3 regions of the Paenibacillus sp. B46(2026) genome follow, and region 2 is predicted to be linked to each of the others. Evidence: predicted binding sites of a transcription regulator. Region 2 holds the regulator's gene; each other region holds the start of a gene.
The links. The regulator LexA, encoded in region 2, represses DNA repair genes until DNA is damaged. The targets are predictions, from matches to a motif close to CGAACATATGTTCG.
Positions count from the first base shown of each region.

Region 1: addB (helicase-exonuclease AddAB subunit AddB) is a predicted target of LexA. The motif match lies at 2,237-2,250, and genes of this name have one in related genera.
Region 3: recA (recombinase RecA) is a predicted target of LexA. The motif match lies at 2,400-2,413, and genes of this name have one in related genera.

Region 1 covers NZ_CM165907.1:4,692,319-4,696,407, forward strand. The annotation lists gene addB (helicase-exonuclease AddAB subunit AddB) at 1-2,172, opposite strand, end outside; gene AC1S8V_RS21055 (class I SAM-dependent rRNA methyltransferase) at 2,365-3,741, opposite strand.
Region 2 covers NZ_CM165907.1:3,990,881-3,994,969, reverse strand. The annotation lists partial or broken gene AC1S8V_RS17785 (aldehyde dehydrogenase) at 1-1,062, shown strand, start outside; gene lexA (transcriptional repressor LexA) at 1,173-1,799, opposite strand; gene AC1S8V_RS17775 (LysM peptidoglycan-binding domain-containing protein) at 2,096-2,473, shown strand; gene AC1S8V_RS17770 (DUF896 domain-containing protein) at 2,569-2,778, shown strand; gene AC1S8V_RS17765 (hypothetical protein) at 2,903-3,412, shown strand; gene AC1S8V_RS17760 (HAD family hydrolase) at 3,441-4,089, shown strand, end outside.
Region 3 covers NZ_CM165907.1:2,537,623-2,541,711, forward strand. The annotation lists gene pgsA (CDP-diacylglycerol--glycerol-3-phosphate 3-phosphatidyltransferase) at 288-875, shown strand; gene AC1S8V_RS11625 (competence/damage-inducible protein A) at 984-2,240, shown strand; gene recA (recombinase RecA) at 2,483-3,547, shown strand; gene AC1S8V_RS11635 (regulatory protein RecX) at 3,829-4,089, shown strand, end outside.

The DNA.
Region 1 (4,089 bases), 700 kb from region 2:
CAGACTCTGACCTGGATGGGTGACATAGGACCAATGCGCTTCTTCAGAGTTCGCAACCGGTGGTTGAGCGAGCAATGGCTGTTCTTGTAGACCAAACATTTTCCGTACATGGCGGACAATCTCGGAAGGAAGCAGTGTTTTTCCCTCATCATCAGCAACCGGATAACTCAGCCACAACTGGCTGCTTGCCGCTGTAAGTGCCGTATAGATTAGAAAACGTTCATCTAACATTTGCCTAGTTGCACCTGGTCCAAGCGCCACGCCTCTCTCTGTCAGCAACGCTCTTTCCAGTTCCGTTAATACGCCATCATCCTGAGGTACGGCGGGCAATTCACCATCCACTGCGCCAAGGATAAATACGTATTTGATGTCCTGAAGACGTGTACGGTCCATGGAACCCACCAAAACCTGATCAAGTGCTGGTGGTACGAGACCCAACTTCAGTTCCGTCAATCCGGTCTCGATCATCCCGGCAAACAGAGTGATATCCAGCCGTTCATTCCCCATCATATCGACCATCTGATCCAATAAATCCAGCACAGCTCCCCACATCTGCCGATGTTCTCTCGACCGTTCGGGGTCACCTTGAGCCTTAGCTTCAGCAGACATATGTTCCAACTTCCATGGGATCTCGGCATCTTCCAGCAGTCTGTATAATGCCTCGCATTGGTCTTTGGCTGTCTTTGCCTTTTTCATTCGTTTCTCAAAAGCACCCATGGAATCTGTAATGACCGTTCGGCAGCTCTCCATTAAAGAAAGCACTTGGTCGCGTCCTCGACTACGGCCATCTTGACCGTTATCTTCCAACGACAGGCTTGGTACATACTTCCACGGTTTGCCGTCAGTCCAGCGATATCCATGAATACCACATGCCAGTACATAATTCTCAAGCTGGTCCATATCTTCACGAGTGATGGAACCATCACGCGGAAGCAGCAGATCCGTTTTGACACAGCGAAATACATCCTCGTAACGCCAGTGGCGCCGAACAATATCCATTGCGGAACGGATAAACTCAGATAATGGATGATGAAGTTCATTCCTTCTGCGGTCCAGAAAGACGGGTACGTCATAATCCCTGAATAGAGGTTCAGCTATATCAGCGTAGGTATCCAACTGACGAACAAGTACCGCCATATCCCGATAACGCGCACCTTCGTTTTGTGCCAGACGCCGCATCTCACGAAGTGCTCCCTCCATCTCAGCTCGTCGGTTCTCCGCTGCAACCAGTCGGATTCTGGAATCAAGGCCATCACTTTTCCAACGAATTCGGCGGTCGAAACCAGCCTCCAGATGAGCAAGTCCCGGACGATCCTTGTATCTCGGTAGAATCTCCGAATCTAGCACGGTTATATCGCTCGGTACACCCAGTTCTTCAGCCATTCCTTTGAGACGCGCGTAGGCACTCGCCGTGGGATAGAACAGTTCCATTTCTCCAGGCAGAGCCCCGTGATCATAAGGGCGATCCAATGTCAGTGCAATCGTCACGGAAGAGGACTGCAACATCAGCCGACCAATCACACTCATCTCCTGTGGTGTGAATCCCTGAAAACCATCAATCCAGATCTGGGCATCCTGCAGCAATGCACTTTCCGACAAACGATCTGTCAGCTCGGTCAACGTGTCTTCATCATCAATATATAAATTGGTCAGTTCCTGTTCATAGTCACGATATATCAGATTCAAGTCATGCAACTTGTCCTCCAGAATTGGCGAAGTGGATGAGGTATTCCCTACAGACAGCCCTTCTTCCAGCAATGATGGATCAACTTCATAACGTTTAAATTCACTATATAAGTCATTTAATTCGCCTATAAAACCCAACTGGCTGCCGGATGCACCAAACAGCTTCAATTCTTCCTTACGGCGCTGGATTACTTTGTAGAGGAGCATTTTTTTGCCTTCGGCTCCGATCGGAATACGGGCAGAACCGCCTGCTTCCTGCATGACACGATAGGCTAAACGGCGAAAGCCGAGCACTTCTGCACGCATGGTACCTTTAATTGCTCCAGAAGACACCAATGCCTGCTCTGTTCGAAAAGAACTCTGTTCGGGAACAAGTAAAATCAAAGGTTTACCTTGCGGCTCCTTTTGAAGCAGGGATGTAATTTCCCGGGTAATCAGCGAGCTTTTGCCACTGCCTGCCCGGCCAATAACAAAACGAACGGACATGTCTAATCCTCCAAACCACACGTACAAGATTTTAATTCCCAGTATAACATATCTGACTTGGTTCGGAACATACGTTTGCCACTATCCGGTAAAACCGGAGATCATCTCCGTTAACACGGCAAAAAGCCCGCAGCTGCTCAAACTGTGGACTTTTGACTTGACCTATACTTCATTGGAACTTAAATCATACACTTAATTCTTTTTACTGCGCACTTCGAAAATAGCAAATTTCAGGTAATGTCCTTCATCCACGCCCAAAATTTGCGGGTGATCCTTACCAGCTGCCTTCCAGTCGATTAGACGCAGCACTTTGCCTGCATCTTCCGCTGCATCCGCAATCGTATCCAGGAAGAGGTCTGGACGCATGTGATACGAACAGCTGGCTGTTACCAAATATCCGCCCTCATTAACCAGTTTCATTCCTTGCAGGTTGATATCCTTATATCCACGGCATGCACCTTTGACTGCTGATTTCGTTTTGGCAAATGCAGGAGGATCAAGGATGACCACATCAAATGTTTTACCGCCAGCTGCAAGCGCTTTGGATGTATCCACTTTCTGTTCGCCTGCACGCGCACGTGCAGTACGTTCATCCAGCCCCTTCACTTGTTCACGCAAGTACTGGAATGCATCAGCAACTACGAATTCGACCCGGTCGGTGAAACCGTTCAGCTCCACATTTGTTCGTGCACTCTCAATGGCATGCTCCGAAATATCAAGACAAGTCACTTTTTTGGCTCCATACTTGCAAGCATTCAACGTAAAGCTGCCCGTGTGTGAGAAGCACTCCAGTACGGTGGCACCGTCCCAGTAAGGGAATGTAACTACCTTACCGCTTTTATTCACAGGCAAGAGCTGCTCTGTGCCATCCTGCTCGGTCGTTTGAAGTGTTATTCCACTCTTGTAGCCCCAACCCTTCATGAGGGGTTCGATCGCTGCACGATTCTCGCGTTGGTCGAAGAAGTAACCTGTCTTCTGTCCTTCCACGATGTCCACTTTAACGAGTAGTCCATTTTCTGTAACGGTGACATGTCGTGGGCACTCTCCGTACAGCGGACCTTTGGTCTGCTCCAAACCTTCCAGTTCACGAATCGAGACATCACTGCGCTCGTATATGCCTTCCGGCTGCATTACTTCAATGAGTGCTTGTACAATGGCTTCACGGCAACGATCCATGCCAAGTGTAAGCAACTGTACAACGAGGATGCTGCCGAATCGGTCAACGATCAATCCTGGCAGAAAATCAGCTTCTCCGTAAACGAGACGGTATGCCTCTCCATCCTGGATAAAGCGTTCCCGATGACGCAAGCAATCGCGAAAACGCGCTGCAAAGAACGCCGTATCCATCTGTTCGAACTCCAAGGGTTGATACGCTACAACTCTTACTGTGATCTGAGATGCGGGATTGTAATAACCTGTCGCCAGATAGCGACCTTGATGATTCAATACATTGACCAGATCTCCCGGTTCCGGGTTTCCGTCAACAGAGGCAATTTCATTGTTAAATATCCATGGATGTGCATGTTCAAGCCGCTTTTTGCGACTGCGTTCGAGTGTAACTGATGGCAAGGTAGATCCACTTCTTTCATAGTTAGTTGAAAAGATAGGTTTGGTGCAAAGGAGACGCTACGGCGACGAATTGTTCCTCTGATCGCTGTTATCCCCAGATTTTTTTGAACTCCCTTTTCTCAAAGGGAAAATCCGGGGATAAAGGCGAGCGCTTCGCTTCTTCGGTAACAATTTCGTCTTCTTCGCTGCGTTTGCACGAATCACCGTATCTTTCGAATTGGGGTGGGGCAGTTGAGAGCGTTGGCGCTAAGTTGTTACTTTAAGCGCTGTATGAGTGACACTACGGCGACGAATTGTTCTTCTGATCGCTGTTGTCTCCAGATTTTTTTGATTCCCTTTTCTCAAAGG
Region 2 (4,089 bases):
AGAACACCTGCAGGAATGGGCTGCACCAAGACAAGTCCCAACCAATTCGGCTATGCCGGATGGGGTTAGCACCATTTACCCTGAACCATACGGAGTGGCTCTTATTATTGCACCTTGGAACTATCCTTTCCAATTAGCTTTTGGTCCACTGATTGGAGCGATTGCAGCTGGTAACTGTGCAGTTATCAAGCCTTCTGAATTAACACCAGCCGTATCTCGTCTGACGTATGATCTGATTCAGGAGTATATCGCAGTTATGGAAGGGGAAGTCGAAGCTAGCACAGCATTGTTAAAAGAGAAGTTTGATTATATTTTCTTCACAGGCAGCACAGGTGTTGGGCGCATTGTTATGAAGGCAGCAGCAGAGCATCTAACTCCTGTAACCCTGGAGCTAGGGGGTAAGAGTCCAGCTATAGTTCATAGCGATGCAGATCTGAAGCTGGTGGCCCAGCGTATTGTTCGTGGTAAGTTCCTGAATGCAGGGCAAACATGCGTTGCTCCGGATTACTTGCTTGTGCATGAACAAGTTCATGATGAACTAATCGATCTGATTGGCGCAGAGATCAAAGATAAATTTGGGGATGATGTGTTACAGAACAATGATTTTCCGCATATTGTCAACGCACGTAACTTTGATCGGTTGTCGAAATTCCTCACAGATGGCAAAACGCTAATTGGTGGACGTTCTGTACGTAAGCAGTTGCTTATTGAGCCGACGGTAATTGGAGATGTGAACTGGGAATCAGCTTCATGCAAGAAGAGATCTTCGGTCCGATTCTTCCTGTATTTACGTACAGTGACCTGAATCCTATGCTGGATGAGATTGTTCGCCGGCCAAAACCATTGGCGCTTTATCTCTTCACACAGGATGAGCAACTGCAGGATCAGGTTCTGAATCAAGTATCCTTTGGTGGCGGATGTATTAATGACACACTTTCTCATATGGCATCACATTATCTCCCGTTTGGTGGTGTAGGAGAGAGCGGTATGGGCTCATATCACGGACAACAGAGCTTTGATGTGTTCTCGCATCACAAGAGTGTTCTGAAACGCAGTGAATAATTAGCCGATAAAACAACATAAACATGAAAAAAGAGGTTGTCCTGTTCATCAGGGCAACCTCTTTTGGTATTTCATTGCATTACATCTAGTTTTGTTACTCATGTTAAATATTAATGAATATCTCGGAAAAGGCCAATGACTTTACCCAGAATACTAACGTGTTTCAAACGTAAAGGTTCGAAGGTCGCATTCTCCGGTTGAAGGCGAATATGATCTTTCTCTTTATAGAACGTTTTCACTGTAGCTTCATCGTCTTCAGTCATTGCAACGACGATATCACCGTTATCAGCAGTCTGCTGTTGACGGACAATAACATAATCTCCGTTAACGATTCCAGCTTCCACCATACTATCTCCGACTACCGAAAGCATAAATACTTTCTGTTCGCCTACATAATGTGTAGGAAGAGGGAAGTAGTCTTCAATGTTCTCGGTTGCAGTGATTGGAACCCCGGCTGTAACCTTACCAACAACAGGAATACGTGCAACGCTATGAGCAAATTGATGAGAATGCTCAGATTCTTCCTGGCTCAAAAGCTCAATAGCTCTTGGCTTGGTAGGGTCGCGTCGGATCAACCCTTTTTTCTCCAAACGATCCAAATGTCCATGTACTGTTGAGCTGGAAGCCAGTCCAACCGCTTCACCAATTTCCCGTACGGAAGGAGGATACCCCTTCAACCGGACTTCATTTCGTATAAACTCCAGAATAGCCTGCTGCCTGCTGGATATCTTCGACATACCGTATCAACCCCATTTTAGTAACGTTTGGGAAAATTATAACATAGAACCTCCGTTCGTACAAACATAAGTTCTAAATAAAATGGCATTAAATCAGTGTTTTTTAACTTTCAGAACAGAATTTGTCCAAAAGTCAGAGCATAATACTGCAAATGCTTTGCAAAAGGACTTCAATTAGGATAGTTCTCCCTCCAAAAAGAAGCGAACAATTGTTCTAAAAAGCTATTGAACAAAACAAGTGTTCGTGTTATATTGATTTCAACAGATAGGAACAAACGTTTGGAGGCGGGTATTTAATGAGATATTCTACTTATCAAAGCATTTACGAACCGATGAATTCGGAACTGGTGAAGTCTAACATAGGGAACTACAAGAAGGTTTTAGCGCGTTTCAAGATTTCTTCATGGATGCTAAAGGTGGCCATTACCTTTTTGATTATATTTATTGGATGTAGCACCGTTTTAACTGTATTTGCTGGCAATGAGAATGATGTTCTTCCAGGAGGAAAGATAGCCATTTCAGAAGGGGAAACATTATGGAGTATTTCTTTGGAACACAAGCCGTCGAATATGGATACACGTGTTTATATAGAAGCAATTAAGAAAGTGAATCAACTTCATACGACTTCGATCCAAGTGGGTCAGGTATTAACTCTACCGCAATTTGCAGAATAAAATGCAGATGAATGTGTGTTAGCGCGTGTCAGCTTGACAAGCTGCCTTTATCATGGCAAAGTTAATATGACTTTGTATTTTTGGAGGGGACAAGCTTGGATATAGATAGTCTGGTAGCACGCATTAACGAATTGGCTCGTAAGCAAAAGTCCACTGGATTGTCGGAGGAAGAACTTGCTGAACGTGCCGAGCTAAGAGAGATTTATTTGAGTAATATTCGCAGCAATTTCAGACAACAACTGGATACCATTGAGATTGTTGATGATGAGAATGACAAAGGCCACCAAGGCAAACTCAAACACTAACGAAACCTAATGATATCATTATGATATTTAGGTTTCTTCCTGTTATTTGAGAGTGCAATCTATAGGGGGAAATGTTGGTTTACAGTTATGTAAGCCGATACAAAGACACATAAGGGGGATTCTCATGTCGCGTTCGTTCGAGAGAACGGTTAAGAAAAATTCCAAGCAGTTAAATCAGCAACGCAAAAAAAGTGGTCAACCAATCACAGGTACACCAGGTGAAGAAGTCTTTAAGGGACGCAGCCTGTTGTTCCCTATATTTTTGATTGGTCTCGCCTTTTTGTATCTCTTTATGAGCACATTCCTTGTGCAAGCTCCGATGACAACCTGGGACTGGGTGACCATGCTGCTTTACGTATTTTTGGCCGTCATCTTCATGCTTCGTCGTCCATACATCAAGATCAGCAGTAATCGGATTATTACGACGAAGGGGAATCGTGAACGTTCAATCGGGGTTGACGATATTGTCAAATTCAGAATTGAACCAGGTACAGTTGTTATCGAACATAACAGTCGCGGGAAAAGATGGGTGTTTACCAAGTTATTGAACCGTTATGATACAGATGCGATTGCAGAACGTTTGCTGAAGTTTGCAAAAGCACACCAGATCACCGTGGAAACCGTCGAAAAGTAATTATTGCATAAAGGGGTAGATGATCGGAATGGCGTTAAAAGCGATTTTGTTCGACCTGGATGATACTTTATTGTGGGATGAGCGTAGTGTTCGAGAAGCTTTTCATGAGACTTGTCTAATCGCAGCGCAAGAGACTGGGGTTAAACCAGAAGAACTCGAAGAAGCTGTTCGTAATGAGGCACGTGGACTGTATGAATCATATGAAACCTTTCCTTTTACCAAAATGATTGGAATCAATCCGTTTGAAGGCCTATGGGCTAACTTTACTGGTGGGGATCAACCGGAGTTCCGTCAGTTGGAACAACTTGCTCCAGTTTACCGTAAAGAATCCTGGCGTCGTGGCTTGTTGAAGTTGGGTATAGATCGGGAAGATCTTGCTGAACAACTGGCCGCGCAGTTTGGAGTAGAACGGAGATCCAGACCCCATGTATACGAAGAAACGATGGATACCTTGCGTCAGTTACAAGGAAAGTACAAACTGTTGCTGTTAACGAACGGTTGTCCTGCTTTGCAACAAGAGAAGTTGGACGGTGTACCTGAATTGACTCCTTTCTTTGATGAGATTATTATCTCGGGTAACTTCGGAAAAGGAAAACCGGATCCGTCGATATTTGAACATGCTTTGAGTAAACTGGGAGTTAAACCGGAAGAGAGCATGATGGTTGGAGACAAACTGA
Region 3 (4,089 bases), 1.5 Mb from region 2:
ACAGTATTGGCCGTATATTATACTAAATGTGCATTGCTGGCAGTCATGCATCAAGTCCAGTCCTCATCGTTTGCTGACTTTGTGAAAAGCAGTACATCTTCTGGAAGTCACCGGAACGTTTAAAGCGGTTTTGCTTTTGAGCGGTTGACTTTATTTTTTGCGTTTCTACATAGTAGGATCATGTTAATATGGATTGACATTGAAACTGTACATTTCATGTTCCGGATGATGATAACGGGATTATGATGAATGTTTGGAGTAATGGAGGATATGAGGGAGGGCGTCTTGTGAATTTACCCAACCGGATTACGCTTGCACGAATTTGCTTAATCCCTTTTTTGATGGTGTTCCTGCTCGTGGATTTTCCATTTTATCCAGAGCCATTACAGCTTGGAAGCTTTTCGCTTCCGTATAATCAACTGATTGCTGCTGTTATTTTTATCATCGCCGCAAGCACAGATGGAATTGACGGATACCTTGCGCGGAAAAATAACATGGTTACCAATCTGGGGAAACTACTCGATCCACTCGCAGACAAGCTGTTGGTTACTGCAGTTTTAATCTCGCTTGTGGAGATGGGCAAGCTGGATTCATGGATTGCAGTCGTTATTATTAGTCGTGAATTTGCAGTTACCGGCTTGCGTCAAATTGCGTTGCTGGATGGTTCAGTTGTCGCCGCCAGTAATTGGGGCAAGCTGAAGACTGTAGTGCAGATTGTGGCGATTGTGTTGTTGCTGTTGAACAACTTCCCGTTTTCATACACAGGTATTCACGTCGATATTATCGCTGTATGGGCAGCAGCGCTTATTACCATCTGGTCGGGTATCGATTACTTTATCAAAAACAAAAATTTGCTTCATTTAACGAAAGCATAACTGTTGGCTGTTAAACTGGGGAATCATGAAGGAAGCATTGGGTCAGGGGCAATAGGAAAATATCCTATTGCCCTTTGATCACTCAACACGTGTACAGGAGGATACTTAATGAAGGCAGAAATCATAGCAGTTGGCACAGAGTTGCTGCTTGGACAAATCGTCAATACCAATGCCAGATACCTATCCCGTGAATTGGCTGCGATCGGGATCGATGTATATTTCCAAACGGTAGTTGGTGATAACCTGAATCGACTCAGTGAAGCCATTCGCATTGCGCAGGGCCGCGCAGACGTTATTTTATTTTCCGGCGGTATAGGGCCTACGCAAGATGATCTGACCAAGGATGCACTGGCAGGAGTTCTTAACCGGAAACTGCATATAGATCGAATGGCCATGGACAAGATTGAGAGCTTTTTCAGAGATCGTAATGTGGACATGACAGAGAATAACCGACGTCAAGCGATCGTTATTGATGGTGGGACACCTCTCGCCAATGAAACCGGTCTAGCCGCAGGAAATGCGATTTCTGACAATGATAAATATTATGTTGTGATGCCTGGACCACCTAAAGAGTTGATTCCAATGTTTGAACAGGAAGTTAAGCCTTGGCTGTTCCAGCATGTACTTACAGAAGAAATGCCGATCTATTCCCGAATGCTTAAATTCGCAGGTATTGGTGAATCTGCTTTGGAAGATCGACTTCTGGATCTGATTGACGCACAGACAGACCCTACGATTGCTCCTTATGCGAGTGAGGGAGAAGTTACAGTGCGTGTCTCCACAAAGGCTGCAAGTGAGGGAGAGGCGATGCTGAAGCTGGATGCGATGGAAGTCCAGATTCGTGAGCGGTTGACAGAACATCTCTACGCGAACGAGGATGTGCCTATAGAGTACACAATTGTAACCATGATGTCTGATATGGGTCTGACGCTTAGCGCTGCTGAGAGCTGCACAGGAGGGCTTGTCATGCAAAGTCTGACATCTGTACCTGGAAGTGCATCGATGCTTAAGGGTGGAATTGTGTGTTACTCCAATGAAATTAAAGAAAAGCTGCTGAATGTACCCCATGATTATCTGGAAGGTGAAGATGCACCAGGGGCGGTAAGTCCGGAAGTTGCAAAAGTGCTTGCTGAGCAGATCCGAATGATTGGCGATGCTGATTTTGGTCTGGCCGTTACCGGTGTAGCGGGACCGGGATATTCGGAACGCAAGCCACCTGGACTTGTCTTTATTGCTCTTGCTGAACGTGGAAAAGAAACCGAGATTCATGAACTGCGCATCAATGGTAATCGCGAGACTGTTCGCATTCGCTCAGCCAAAGCAATTCTCTATCGCTTATGGCAAAAACTTGTGGCGATGGATTGATTAGTTAACAGCTTGGATTGCATTTAGAGTTCCAAGCAAGTATAATTAAGGAAGACGGAAGAACCGTAGAATTAGGCTTAACAGCCTTGTTTACGGTTCTTTTTTCTGTTTAATGGAAAGTTTCTTAGAGGAAGAGGCGCCTCGGCCTTCACAAAAAAACGAATGTATGTTCGAAAAAAAGCTTGGCAAACGTGTTAAAACAAGGTATCATTATCTTATAAACAGTAAAGGGTGTGAGCTTATTGTCAGACCGTCGTGCCGCGCTTGATATGGCGCTCCGTCAAATAGAGAAGCAATTTGGTAAAGGATCCATCATGAAACTGGGTGAGTCCACTCATATGAACGTGGAAATTATTCCCAGCGGTTCCTTGGCTTTGGATATTGCATTAGGAACAGGCGGCTTGCCTAAAGGCCGTATTGTTGAAATATATGGACCTGAGTCTTCAGGTAAAACAACTGTCGCATTGCATGCGATCGCTGAAGTACAACGTGTTGGTGGACAAGCAGCATTTATCGATGCTGAGCATGCTCTTGATCCTCAATATGCAAGCAAATTGGGTGTTAACATTGACGAATTGCTTTTATCTCAGCCAGATACGGGTGAGCAAGGGCTGGAAATTGCAGAAGCTCTTGTACGCAGTGGTGCAGTAGATATCGTCGTTATTGACTCTGTAGCCGCATTGGTTCCAAAAGCAGAGATTGAAGGCGAAATGGGTGATTCACATGTCGGTTTGCAAGCGCGTTTGATGTCTCAGGCGTTGCGTAAATTGTCTGGTGCAATCAGCAAATCCAAAACAATCGCAATTTTCATTAACCAGCTTCGTGAGAAAGTTGGCGTTATGTTTGGTAACCCGGAAACAACACCTGGTGGTCGTGCCCTGAAGTTTTATTCCACGGTACGTCTGGATGTGCGTCGTATTGAGAGTATCAAATCAGGCAATGACATGATTGGTAACCGTACTCGTATTAAAGTTGTGAAAAACAAAGTGGCACCTCCGTTTAAACAAGCGGAAGTGGATATCATGTATGGCGAGGGTATCTCGAGAGAAGGCAGTATCATTGACATTGGTACAGAGCTGGACATCGTTAATAAAAGTGGTGCATGGTACTCCTACGAAGGCGAGCGTTTAGGACAAGGTCGTGAGAACGCGAAGCAGTTCATGAAAGAGCATAAAGACATTGCTGAAATTATTGAACAAAAAATTCGTGTAGCTAGTAACTTGACTACTGCAGTTCCTGCGCCAACGAGTGAAGAGCAACAAAAAGAAGCAGAAGAAGAACAAGAATTATTCGAAATCAACGAGTAATCTTCCTAAATCCTTCCTTGTAGGGAGGATCCAGAGGGCGCTGCCCTTTGAATTTCGCAAACCTGTCTGATTGAGCTTGGCTCGATTTGGATAAGGAATTATGGTGGGAGTGTTCTCGGTGTGCCAATAGCCCCTGTCCCAATGGACAGGGGCTATTGGCACAATGACTGTGAGAGAAAAGGCCGGGCTGAGTTCCCGGCTTTTTGTATTAGCGTTCACTATCTTCTGTGAATGTTAGCGTAAAGCTCAGATGGAAAAGAGTTATGAAAGGGGCGAACTGAATGGATCAACATGACGAGGATTTATATGAAGAAGCAGAAGGGGATGGCCTCTCCCAATTTCCGGACAACGAAGAACTTACCATTACACGGGTAGAGCGAACGAAGAGCAGACAGGCTCGTTATCGCATCACTTTTGGCATACACTCCATTACGGTCCTTGAAGACGTGATGATTAAATACAGGATGACGCAGGGCAACACGTTCATGAAGAAGGATCTGGAAGAAATCATTGCAGCTGACGAGCGACAGCGGACGTATGCA